Regions from separate parts of the Brotaphodocola sp. genome, predicted to be linked through region 1. Evidence: riboswitches for the same ligand, from Rfam matches in the RefSeq annotation. Region 1 holds a riboswitch; the other holds the start of a gene.

Evidence for each region. Region 1 has a riboswitch for FMN ahead of AC4EVX_RS10035 (ECF transporter S component). Riboswitches for the same ligand answer to the same signal wherever they lie in the genome.
Region 2: it holds a riboswitch for FMN, as region 1 does, so the genes downstream of both, ribD (bifunctional diaminohydroxyphosphoribosylaminopyrimidine deaminase/5-amino-6-(5-phosphoribosylamino)uracil reductase RibD) here and AC4EVX_RS10035 (ECF transporter S component) in region 1, are expected to answer to the same signal.

What each region holds. Positions count from the first base shown of each region.
Region 1 is NZ_CFAHBC010000027.1:28,106-34,292, reverse strand. Features, by position in the region: gene AC4EVX_RS10050 (metallophosphoesterase) at 1-158, shown strand, start outside; gene AC4EVX_RS10045 (N-acetylmuramoyl-L-alanine amidase) at 243-950, shown strand; gene AC4EVX_RS10040 (fructose-1,6-bisphosphatase) at 1,143-3,122, shown strand; FMN riboswitch at 3,280-3,414, shown strand; gene AC4EVX_RS10035 (ECF transporter S component) at 3,855-4,481, shown strand; gene AC4EVX_RS10030 (L-threonylcarbamoyladenylate synthase) at 4,648-5,703, shown strand; gene AC4EVX_RS10025 (deaminase) at 5,792-6,187, shown strand, end outside.
Region 2 is NZ_CFAHBC010000022.1:38,948-45,134, reverse strand. Features, by position in the region: gene AC4EVX_RS09125 (MATE family efflux transporter) at 1-445, opposite strand, end outside; gene AC4EVX_RS09120 (hypothetical protein) at 727-2,082, shown strand; FMN riboswitch at 2,262-2,377, shown strand; gene ribD (bifunctional diaminohydroxyphosphoribosylaminopyrimidine deaminase/5-amino-6-(5-phosphoribosylamino)uracil reductase RibD) at 2,730-3,926, shown strand; gene ribE (riboflavin synthase) at 3,953-4,636, shown strand; gene AC4EVX_RS09105 (bifunctional 3,4-dihydroxy-2-butanone-4-phosphate synthase/GTP cyclohydrolase II) at 4,734-5,948, shown strand; gene ribH (6,7-dimethyl-8-ribityllumazine synthase) at 6,122-6,187, shown strand, end outside.

The sequences.
Region 1 (6,187 bases):
ACTATCAGGGAACGGCTTATCGGATTTGCAAACAGGCGTATCAAGATCCGGCATATGAGCTCTGGATGGACAACAATGCGCTTACAGAGCTGCCGGAATACATCGAGTATATTTTGAGAGACGCAAAAACGGATTATAATCTGTTGAGAAGCAAGTAACCGGAATGTATTTTTTAACTGCAATGTCTTTTCCTCCAGTCGGAAAGATATAATAGGAGAGAGAACAGTCCGAAAAGGTGTGGCGTGAAGAATCGAAGAGCGGAACATCTGATGGCAATCCTCTTTCTGATGGCAGTCTTTCTGATCTCGCAAAGGGCAGGAGAGCTTACTCTGGATAACCGGGAGGCAATGGCAGAGGCTTCTGGAAAAAAGCACCCGGTGGTCTGTGTGGATGTAGGTCATGGGGGCAATGATCCGGGAAAAATTGCGGTCGATGGAACACCGGAGAAGGAGATCAATTTAAGCATTGCGAAAAAATTAAGAGATTATCTCGAGGCATCGGATGTGGAGGTGATTTTGACTCGTGAGGATGACAGAGGACTTTATGAGGAGACCGATACGCAGAAGAAGACGGCCGATATGAGAAATCGCTGTGCGAAGATCAACGAAGAAAAGCCAGATCTCATGGTCAGCATTCACCAGAACAGTTATCATCAGGAAGCAATCTCTGGTGGTCAGGTCTTTTACTTTTCCAACTCGGAGGAGGGAAAGAAACTGGCGGAGATTTTGCAGAAACGCTTTGATTATGTCTTAAGGGATAAGAATACGAGACTTGCAAAGGCAAATGGGAGTTATTATCTGCTCAAAAATGTGAAGTGCGTCTCTGCGATTGTGGAGTGTGGTTTCCTCTCAAACTGGGAGGAAACGAAAAAGTTAAAGACAGAGGAATACCAGGATCGACTTGCGTGGACAATTCATGTCGGAATTCTGGAATATTTGAATCAGAGATGATTGGGGCGTTACCATTTGTGCCATACATCATGTACCGTTTGCAGGGCGTGTGAACAGTAACGGATAACATGCACTTTGGAAGGTACATAAGGCAAAACTCTTTTTGGAAGTCTCCAAATCTGTTATAATAAAGATACATTGTATACATGGCAGAAAGTGATGAGGGGAGAAGAAAAGGAAGGAGTTTGGGGTATGCACGATTTACAGACAAGATATCTGGAAAGATTGTCAGAACTGTATCCGACGATTGCAGCCGCATCGATGGAAGTCATCAATCTGGAGGCAATTTTGAACCTGCCAAAGGGAACCGAGCATTTTTTGACGGATGTGCACGGAGAGTATGAGGCGTTTGCCCATGTGCTCAAGAACGGTTCGGGTGCTGTGCGACGTAAGGTGAACGAGGTATTCGGAACAACGCTGAGCGATCAGGATAAGCGCACGTTAGCAACCCTGATTTATTATCCGCGCGAGAAGATGGCACGGATTCTCGCAAAGACAAAGAACAAGAAGGATTGGTATAAGATCACGCTTTACCGTCTGATTGCAGTCAGCAAGAGAGCTGCCAGCAAATACACGCGATCAAAGGTCCGCAAGGCACTTCCGCCGGAATTTGCGTATGTGATCGAGGAGCTGATTACTGAGAAGGACGATGTCAGAGACAAGGAATCTTACTACGATGCGATTGTGCAGACGATCATTCGTCTTGGAAGAGCGGAGGATTTTATCGCGGCTCTGTGTGAACTGATTCAGAGACTTGTCGTCGATCATCTTCATATTCTCGGCGATATCTATGACCGTGGTCCAGGCCCGCACATCATTATGGATGATCTGATGGCATATCATTCCGTGGATGTACAGTGGGGCAATCACGATGTACTCTGGATGGGAGCAGCGACCGGACAGAGAGCCTGCATTGCAAATGCACTCCGAATCTGTGCCCGTTATGGCAATCTGGATATTCTGGAGGAGGGCTATGGAATCAATCTTCTTCCGCTTGCGACATTTGCGATGCAGGCGTATGAGAATGATCCGTGTACCTGTTTTGCACTGAAAGGGGAGCCTCCGAAAAACAAGAATGAGAGAGAGATGAACTTAAAGATGCACAAGGCGATCTCAATCATTCAGTTCAAGGTCGAGGGACAGATGAGCAAGGAGCATCCGGAGTTCGGTCTGGAGGGGCGTGCGCTTCTTCACCGCATTGACTATGAGCGCGGTGTGATCACGCTCGACGGAAAAGAATATAAACTTCTGGATATGAATTTCCCAACTGTAGATCCGAAAGCCCCGTATCGCCTGAGTGATGCCGAGGAGCAGGTGATGGAGCGTCTCGAGAATGCCTTCCAGAAGTGTGAAAAACTTCAGGAACACATGCGTTTCCTGCTTGCAAAGGGAAGTCTGTACAAAGTATACAACGGAAATCTGCTCTTTCACGGCTGTGTGCCGTTAAATGAGAACGGCAGTTTCCGCGAGGTGGAGCTTTACGGACATCGTTGCAGTGGCAGATCTCTCTACGAGTTTTTTGATGAGTATATCCGAAAAGGCTTTGTCGCAGAGGATCTTGTGGAGCGCAAGCGCGGTCGTGATCTGATGTGGTATATCTGGCTTCACGAGAATTCCCCGCTGTTTGGAAAGACGAAGATGGCGACATTTGAGCGGTATTTCCTCGCGGAGAAGGAGACACACAGGGAGAAGAAGAATCCATACTACACGCTGATCGAGGACGAGGAGGTTGCAAACAGGATTCTTGAGGAATTTGGTTTGTCACCAGAGGACGGTCACATCATCAACGGTCATGTTCCGGTCAAGACGAAGAATGGAGAGAGCCCGGTCAAGTGTGGAGGAAAGGTTCTCGTTATTGACGGTGGTTTCTCGCGCGCTTACCAGAAGGAGACCGGAATCGCCGGATATACACTGATTTACAATTCTTACGGACTGATTCTTGCGGCGCATAAGCCGTTTGAGTCGACCGAGTCTGCGATCGAGAATGAGAGTGACATTCACTCCGACAGTGTGATTATTCAGAGATCGACGGAGAGGGAGCTCGTCGGAGATACGGACAGCGGACGGAAACTTAAAGCGGATATTGCAGATCTTGAGTATCTGCTTGAGGCATACCGAAGTGGACGTATCATCGAGAAGTTCCCGTCTCACAATTCAAATGGTCAGAGATAAAGCATTTTTGTTGTGGGTATTGCGCATGGATGGGAATGAGTTTTGTGATAAAAATCTTCGTTACCGTTCATGTGTGGCACAAACGGCAACAGATTTTGTAAAAAAGGATTGACGAGACAGGAAAAAGTGATTATACTGACAGCAAATAAATAAAAAATAAGTTCTTCGGGGCGGGGTGCGATTCCCCACCGGCGGTGACTCTTTGAGAGAAGAGAAGTCCGCGACCTGCGCAAGTGGCTGATCCGGTGAGATTCCGGAACCGACAGTAAAGTCTGGATGAAAGAAGAGATTATGCGAATAGATGTCAGAATATAGAGAGTTAGAAAGTGACAGATCTTCACTCAAAAAGCAAGCCCCAGATTTCAAGCAAATCTGGGGCTTTTTGATATGATAGGAAATTGCGTCCTATCATACAAAAACGCTCCGCGAGGATGCGCACTCGGCGCAGGGGAAGATGGTTGCCGAAGCAACCGCGCCTCGGCGCGAGAATGTGCCAGGGCACATTCTTTTTTATTCATAGAAGCATAAAAGATGGAAGATTGTGTTCATGAAAAATATTCTGCGAGCGTCGACTCAAACACTCATTTGTTTCGCATGATACTCCCTGCGGTGCATCAAAAATTTATTTCTGGGTGAAGTTTTTTCATAAAGAAAGTGAAAGTACTCAGAAGGCGAGGACGGATGTGCTGTGACTGAAAGGAACTTACATCATGGCAAGAGGAGGAGTCAACAATGAGAGAGAAACTGTTTACGACAAGAAATGTGGTATTGATGGGAATGCTCGGCGCGCTGGCGGGTGTGCTGATGATGTTTGAGGTGCCGCTCGTATTTCTGGCACCGAGTTTTTACGGACTTGATTTCAGTGAGGTTCCGGTACTTGTCGGGAGCTTTGCACTTGGACCGGTTGCAGGGATTGTGATTGAGGCAGTGAAGATTCTGGTGAAGCTCGTGATTAAGCCGACGAGCACCGGATTTGTCGGAGAGTTTGCGAACTTTACGATTGGATGTGCACTTGTGATCCCGGCAGGATTGATTTACCACTTCAATCGCACGAAGAAAGGCGCCGGAATTGGAATGACAGTTGGAACGATTCTGATGGCAATGGCAGGAGTTGTCCTCAATGCTGTCGTGATGCTTCCGTTCTATTCTCACTTCATGCCACTTGACACGATCATCTCGATGGGAGCACAGATCAATCCGGCAGTCAGCAATGTGTGGACGTTCGCTCTTCTGTGTGTGGGACCGTTCAATGTGGTAAAGGGCATTGTGGTTTCCCTGATCACCGCTCTTGTGTATAAGAGAGTCAGTGTTGTGATTCACAGCACAGCCAGTCAGGCGAGACGGGGCGTTCGGGCATAACTTCGCATAAAGGATGTAGAACAATAAGATAAAGAACATAATAAATAGCAGAATCTGGAAAAACCGGAAAGGAAGGCTTTATATTTCCTTTCCGGTTTTTTTGTGATATGATACGAGATATGATATTGGGAAATATTTATCTGAAAAAGAAAAGAGGAACACACCAATGGAAACAAAGATGGTGAAAATACAGGATACAGCAGAGATACGAGATGAGGAGCTGGCGGAGGCAGCGCAGATTCTTCGGGATGGAGGGCTTGTAGCATTTCCGACGGAGACAGTTTATGGACTCGGTGCGAATGCTCTGAATGAGGAGGCAGCGAAAAAAATCTATGCGGCGAAGGGGCGTCCGTCGGACAATCCGCTGATCGCGCATATTTCCTGCATGGAGGAGCTTGAACCCCTTGTGAAGGAAATTCCGGAAGCGGGAAGAAAACTTGCCGAGGCATATTGGCCGGGACCGTTGACGATGATTTTTCCGAAGAGCAGTATCGTGCCGTATGGAACGACGGGTGGTCTTGAGACCGTGGCGGTGCGGATGCCGAGCGATCCGGTTGCAAACCGTCTGATTCATCTTGCGAAGGTTCCGGTTGCAGCGCCGAGTGCGAATACTTCCGGTCGTCCAAGTCCGACGACAGCTCAGCATGTATGGCAGGATATGAATGGAAGAATTGAGATGATTCTTGATGGAGGTCCGGTCGGAATCGGTGTGGAGTCGACGATTGTCGATGTGTCCGGTGAGGTGCCGACGCTTCTTCGTCCGGGAGCTGTGACGATGGAGATGCTTGAAAAGACCGTCGGTCATGTCGAGATCGATCCGGCGATTCAGGGACCGCCAACTGCTGATTTTCATCCGAAGGCTCCGGGCATGAAGTACCGCCACTACGCTCCTCATGCACAGATGACACTTGTGGAGGGCGAGGCAGAGGCAGTCGCAAACAAGATCAATGAGCTTGTAAAAGAAGGACTTGAGCAGAATCTGCGGGTAGGTGTGATCTGCACCGATGAGAGCCGGTCGAGCTATCCGGACGGACTTGTCCGCAGTGTCGGAGAGCGTGCAAAGGAAGAGACGATCGCCCACAACCTGTTTGCTGTTCTCAGAGAGTTTGATGATCTCGATGTCGATGTGATTTATTCGGAGAGTTTCTCTAAAGATCATCTCGGTCAGGCGATCATGAACCGTCTGACAAAGGCGGCAGGATACCATATCCTGAAAGTCTGAGGAGACAAAAGACAGATAAGAGATAATTTGAGTTTGAGAAAGATAATCGTGCACCAAAAAAGATAAAAAATAGAAAAAGGAGAATTTTATGTCAGAGACGAAGAAGCGTCGGGATTACATTTCCTGGGATGAGTATTTTATGGGAATTGCAGACCTTTCCGGTCGTCGATCGAAAGATCCGAACACGCAGGTAGGAGCCTGCATCGTCAGCCAGGATAACAAAATCATGTCGATGGGATACAATGGATTTCCGAAGGGTTGTTCCGATGATGAGTTCCCGTGGGGAAAAGAGGCGGAGACGACAGATCCGTACAGTGCAAAATACCTCTATGTGACGCACAGTGAGCTCAATGCGATTTTGAATTATCGGGGCGGAAGCCTTGAGGGAAGCAAGCTCTATGTGACGCTGTTCCCGTGCAATGAGTGTGCGAAGGCGATCATTCAGGCAGGAATTCAGACGATTATCTATAAGGAAGACAAGTAT
Region 2 (6,187 bases), on a different contig from region 1:
CATTGTAGAGCATCGTCGCAGAGAGTCCGAGAAGTACCACTCGAATGTAAGAGGTGGACTGTGGCAACAGGGTATCCGGAACATTGAGGATTCTCATCAGGGTCGGAAGTCCGGCAACACAGAGAACAGTAAGGAGAATGGAGGTCAGAGTGCCGAGAAGCAGACTTCCGGCTCCGAATCGGTGCACTCCGCGCTCATCTTTTGCACCAAACTGCCGAGAGATCAGAATGGCAAAACCGTTTGTGAGTCCGGACAGAAAGCCAATGAAAAGCGTGCTGATCGAGGTAGTTGCACCGACAGAGGCAAGCGCGGTCTCTCCGAGCGTACTGCCGACAACGCGGGTGTCAGCAAGGCTGTAACAGAGCTGAAACAGATTCCCGAGCGCAACTGGGAGCGCAAATTCCAGCATATTTTTGGCGGGAGATCCCTTTGTGAGGTCTTTCATAAGTAAAATTTAAATCCTTTCGTATGTAAAATCATTTTTATTTTCTTGTTTTCTTTTTCTTTGTTTCTTAGTTTCTGATTTGTTTTTTATGTTGATTCGTGCACAGCAGATTGTACAGCAAAATCTTTTTCTCTGCAACGTCAAATCCACCAAAAGAAAAGAATCTCTGAAATCCGGTAACGAAAATGTAAGGAAAGAGTAAGTCCTTCGTTCTTGTAATGACTGAACCAAATTCTGTATAATAAAATCAAACGAAGGGTCAATGGAAGGGAGGCGGAGCGATGAGACAGGAGAAACGAGTTTGGTGGAGTTTTTCAGCGTGGGAGGCAGACCTATTTGAACAGTATCTGGAGGATCAGGCATTGCAGGGATGGTTTCCGGAGAAAATTGGCAATTTCGGGATCAAGTTTTCTTATGGAAAGCCGGAAAAGCGAAGATATGCAACTGTTCTCGTTCCGGGAAGCTCGACATTGACGGGAGTAGATTCATGGGCGGAAAAGAAGTTTCAGGAGCGGTGTGAAGATTCGGGATGGAAGTTCCAGTGCAGGGGAATAAACTGGCAGGTTTTCTATACGACAGATGAGAATGTGAAGCGGACAGAAGAGATGAGCGAGGCAAGGCAGTTTGAGATCCAGAAATCTCTTGTGTGGGGTTGGTCGACGCGAATTCTGTATCCCATTTTGATTGTTTTGAATTGCTGGATTTTGTGTCGGAGTTTACAAAATCCGGGAGTTGTGCTTGCAGATCCCTTGAATTTCCTCTCTGTGATTGTGACGACGATGATCATGGTTTCCTGGGGCATGCTCTATGTTCGACTTATGTTGTGGGTGCACAGAAAGAATAAGATTCTGAGGAGGAGCGGGAAGCAGTCGATATCTCCAGAGAAACTTACGGCAACGGAGGTGAACCGGCGACTGAAATGGAGAAAAATCGGGCAGGCAACGTGGATTTTCCTGATTTTCATCATTTTGTCAGCACTGTATGCGGTTTCTCTGCCGGTTTTTATCAGCGGTATGGTCTCTATGTTTCTTATGTTTGGGATTGTTCTGTTCATGCAGAGATGGATTCGTGAAAACGGAAGTGGAAACAACAGGGAAGACTGGATCGGTTATTTTGTGGGTGTTGTCGTGATCAGCATGATCGCATTTCCACTGTGCAATGCGATGGTTGGGTACTTCATGCGGGCGGAAGAAAAAAGTCAGACGGAGATAGACTCAAATTTAAATCACTCGAGCAATCCGAGTAATTTAAGCAACTTAAACGAGAAGCATACCGTGTTTGCAAGTTATCAGACGAGCGATATGCGTGTGAATGGTGCAGGAAATCCGGTTGGAGTGACGATTTTCAAGAGCCCGATTCCATGGGTGATCAGTCAGACAAAGAAAAATTATCCCAAGGATATGACTGATCTGTGGGAGCAGAGCGAACAGGAACTTCCTGAGACGGAGACCTTTTTGAATCTTCCAGAGAATGTGAAGGTGATCTGGTGTCGTTACACGATCCGAAAAGAGGAGGCGACGGCAGTTGCTGTGGATGAGGTGGTGCTGAGTGATAAAAATCGCCTGGTGATTCTTGATTTTGGAGGTGGAACGGATGATGCAGGGCTTGAGAAAGCGGTGAAAGCCTTTGTGGATTGATTCTGCCAATCTGAAAACTCCGTATGAAGCGTAATGTTGTTCGCTGCTGTTCAGAGGTAGGCACTTTTGGAACCGAAAGTGCCGTAAGATAATATGTTGTCAGACTATTGAGAAAAGAAGTCTGAAAAATAGATTGACAAATGAAGGAGAGGGGAGTATATTAAAAATCAACAACAGAACAACGTCTTCAGGGCGGGGAGTGTTTCCCCACCGGTGGTGATAGCCCACGAGCCGTAAGGCATGATTCGGTGAAATTCCGAGGCCGACAGTATAGTCTGGATGAAAGAAGATTATGACACAATCGCACATACGCAGAATAGACAGATAGAACTATTTGGATATCCGTTAGGTATCAGGATCAGATTAGATATGAACTCGATATCAGACAAAAGATTGATCAGTCACAGAATATCATCGCTCTGGAATGAAAATTCCAGAGCTTTTTGTATTTATGAGATTATGAGAGGCTGATAAGCAATAAGACGAGAATTTAAAAGAAAAGTTTATTTGAATATTTTGAGTGTGTCGAGATGTTAAAACCTTAAAACAGATTGAAATGGAAATCAGAAATGTCCTGAACAGAGGAAAATGTTCTAAGACGAGCTCCTGTTGGATTCAAGGAAAAGAAGAAAGGCAGGGAGTGAGAAGTGGCAGATCAAAATGATACAAAGCAGAATGATATAGAGCAGAACAACATCGATCAGAAATATATGCGGATGGCGCTTGAACTTGCAAAAAAGGGGACGGGGCGAGTTTCTCCGAATCCGTTAGTCGGCGCGGTTCTTGTAAAAAATGGAGAGGTCATTGGGAGCGGGTATCATGAGAGATACGGCGAAGCGCATGCAGAGCGAAATGCGCTTGCCTCGTGTACCGAGTCTCCGGAGGGAGCGACTCTCTATGTGACACTTGAACCGTGCTGTCATTATGGCAAACAGCCACCGTGCACATTGGCGGTTCTCGAGGCAAAGATTGCGAGAGTCGTGGTTGGAAGCGGAGATCCGAATCCGCTTGTCGCCGGAAAGGGGATTGAGATTTTACGAAATCACGGCGTGCAGGTCACCGAGCATGTGCTTGAACAGGAGTGCAGAGAACTCAATCGGATATTTTTCTGGTATATCCGCACAGGACTTCCGTATGTCGTGATGAAATATGCGATGACACTCGATGGAAAGATTGCGACTGCGACAGGCGCATCGAAGTGGATTACGGGAGAGCAGGCGAGAGCACATGTACAAGGGCAAAGAAACCGCTATACGGCGATTATGGCGGGAGTCGGAACGGTGCTTGCGGATGATCCGCTGTTGACTTGTCGAATCGCGGGTGGGCGAAATCCGATTCGCATTGTCTGCGACACGCATCTTCGAACACCGCTCACTTCCAAGATTGTGGAGACGGCGGACAGAGAGAGTGCCCCAGTCATTCTTGCCACCTGTTGTCAGGATGCGGAGCGCAAAACCTTGTATGAGCAGAGCGGATGCCAGGTTCTGGTGACAGAAGAGCGAGACGGTCATCTTGATCTGAACGATCTGATGCAAAAACTTGGAAAAATGAAAATTGACAGTATTCTCCTTGAAGGCGGGGGAACGCTCAACTGGTCTGTTTTGAATGCCGGACTTGTCAATCATGTGCAGGCTTACCTTGCACCGAAACTTTTTGGAGGAAGAAAAGCAAAGACACCGATTGAGGGGGAGGGTGTGAGAACACCAAAACAGGCAGTCAGACTCCGCGCAGACACTATGACAGTGACAAGACTTGGAGAGGATTTCCTGATTGAGGGCGAGATCGAGCACGGAGAGGATAATGACAGTGGGACAGATGAAGATGATCGAGCAAACTGTGGATGATGTGAATGAGAGGAGATGAGGAAAACGTGTTTACAGGAATTATAGAGGAGGTTGGAAGTGTGATCGCAGTCAGAAAAGGCACACACTCCGCAGTCCTTGAGATCTGTGCAGATCACATTTTAGAGGATGTGCATCTGGGAGACAGCATTGCCGTCAATGGAGTCTGCCTGACGGTAACCTCGTTTCAGAAAAATCGCTTCACGGCGGATGTGATGCATGAGACACTGAACCGCTCTTCATTATCAGATGCCAAACCGGGAAAACGGGTAAATTTGGAGCGGGCGATGCTTGCGGGAGGACGATTTGGTGGTCATATGGTTTCCGGTCATATCGATGGAACTGGACGGATTGAGGAGATTTGGAAAGATGACAATGCTGTCTGGTACACAATTCAGGCAAGTTCCAGACTTTTGCGCTATATTGTGGAAAAAGGGTCGATCGCGATTGATGGAATCAGCCTGACAGTGGCTAAAGTTGGAACGACAGATTTTTCTGTCTCAATCATTCCGCACACCGCCCAGGTGACGACACTTGGGGAGCGAAAGAGAGGCGATCTGGTCAATCTGGAAACAGATCTGATTGGAAAATATGTGGAGCGTCTTCTCACGACAGAAAATGGAGCCAGTAAGACCGATCAAGCTGATGAAGCCAAAGGTGGAACAGATGGTGGTGGACTGACAAGAGAATTTCTTGAAAAATATGGATTTTAAAAGAATTTTTTAAAAGAATTCAAGGATTTATTGAGAATTCGTTGCTTGGACCTGGATAAAGAAATTTGAATAAAGAAAAAAGGTGGAGGAAACAGCGATGGAAATAAAACAGACAGAGAAGTTTGATACGATTGAGCAGGCACTTGAGGATCTTCGCGCGGGAAAAATTATTCTGGTGACGGATGATCCGGATCGGGAAAATGAGGGAGATTTCATCTGTGCAGGAGAATTTGCGACGACAGAGAACATTAATTTCATGGCGACACACGGAAAAGGACTGATCTGTATGCCGATGTCGGAGGAATATGTAAGAAAACTTCAGATTCCACAGATGGTTGCTAACAATACCGACAATCATGAAACAGCGTTTACAGTCTCAATCGATGCGATCACGACGACAACAGGAATTTCGGCAAAGGAGCGCTCAATGACAGCGATGTGTTGCATCGCGGAGAATGCAAAACCGGAGGATTTCAGACGACCGGGTCATATGTTTCCGCTTCTTGCAAAGAAAAATGGTGTGCTTGAGAGAAATGGTCACACCGAGGCAACGGTGGATCTGTGTCGTCTTGCGGGACTTAAAGCCTGCGGACTTTGCTGTGAGATCATGAGAGAGGACGGTACGATGATGCGAACCGGAGAGCTTCGGGAACTCGCGAAAAAATGGAATCTCACCTTTATTACAATCAAGGATCTTCAGGAATATCGAAAGATCCATGATTGTCTGATTGACCGAGTGACTGTGACAAAGATGCCGACGAAATACGGCGAATTTACGGCTTACGGTTATGTGAATCGCTTAAATGGAGAGCATCACGTTGCGCTTGTGAAGGGCGAGATCGGAGATGGGAAGGATGTGCTTTGTCGTGTTCACTCGGAATGTCTGACAGGAGATGTGTTTGGCTCTCTGCGCTGTGACTGTGGACAGCAGTTTGCGTCGGCAATGACGCAGATTGAGAAAGAGGGACGCGGAATTCTGCTCTATATGCGTCAGGAAGGACGTGGAATCGGTCTGATCAATAAGCTCAGAGCCTATGAGCTTCAGGAAAAAGGCATGGATACGCTTGAGGCAAATCTTGCACTCGGATTTGGTGGAGATGAGAGAGAATACTACATCGGAGCGCAGATTCTTCGTGATCTCGGCGTAAAGAGCCTGAATCTTCTGACGAACAATCCGGATAAGGTTTACCAATTGGAAGAGTTTGGAATGAAGATTACAAAGCGGGTTCCGATCGAGATGCAGGCGACGCGCTATGACCGGTTTTACCTGAAGACCAAACAGCAGAGAATGGGACATCTGTTAAATATTTAAGACATGGAGAGAGTATTCGTGTAAACCTGCTTAGAAACTCAAAGATTCGAAAAAATAAAAAACTTAGAAATCAGAAAGCAGACAGTAATAAAAAAGTAATCAAATAGAAAATGAGATAAAAAATTGTGAAAACAAGAAAAGATGAAGAAAACAAGAAAATGGAGGAAATAATCATGAGAGTACTGGAAGGAAAAGTAGTAGCAGAGGGAATTCGTGTGGGAATCGTAGCAAGCCGTTTC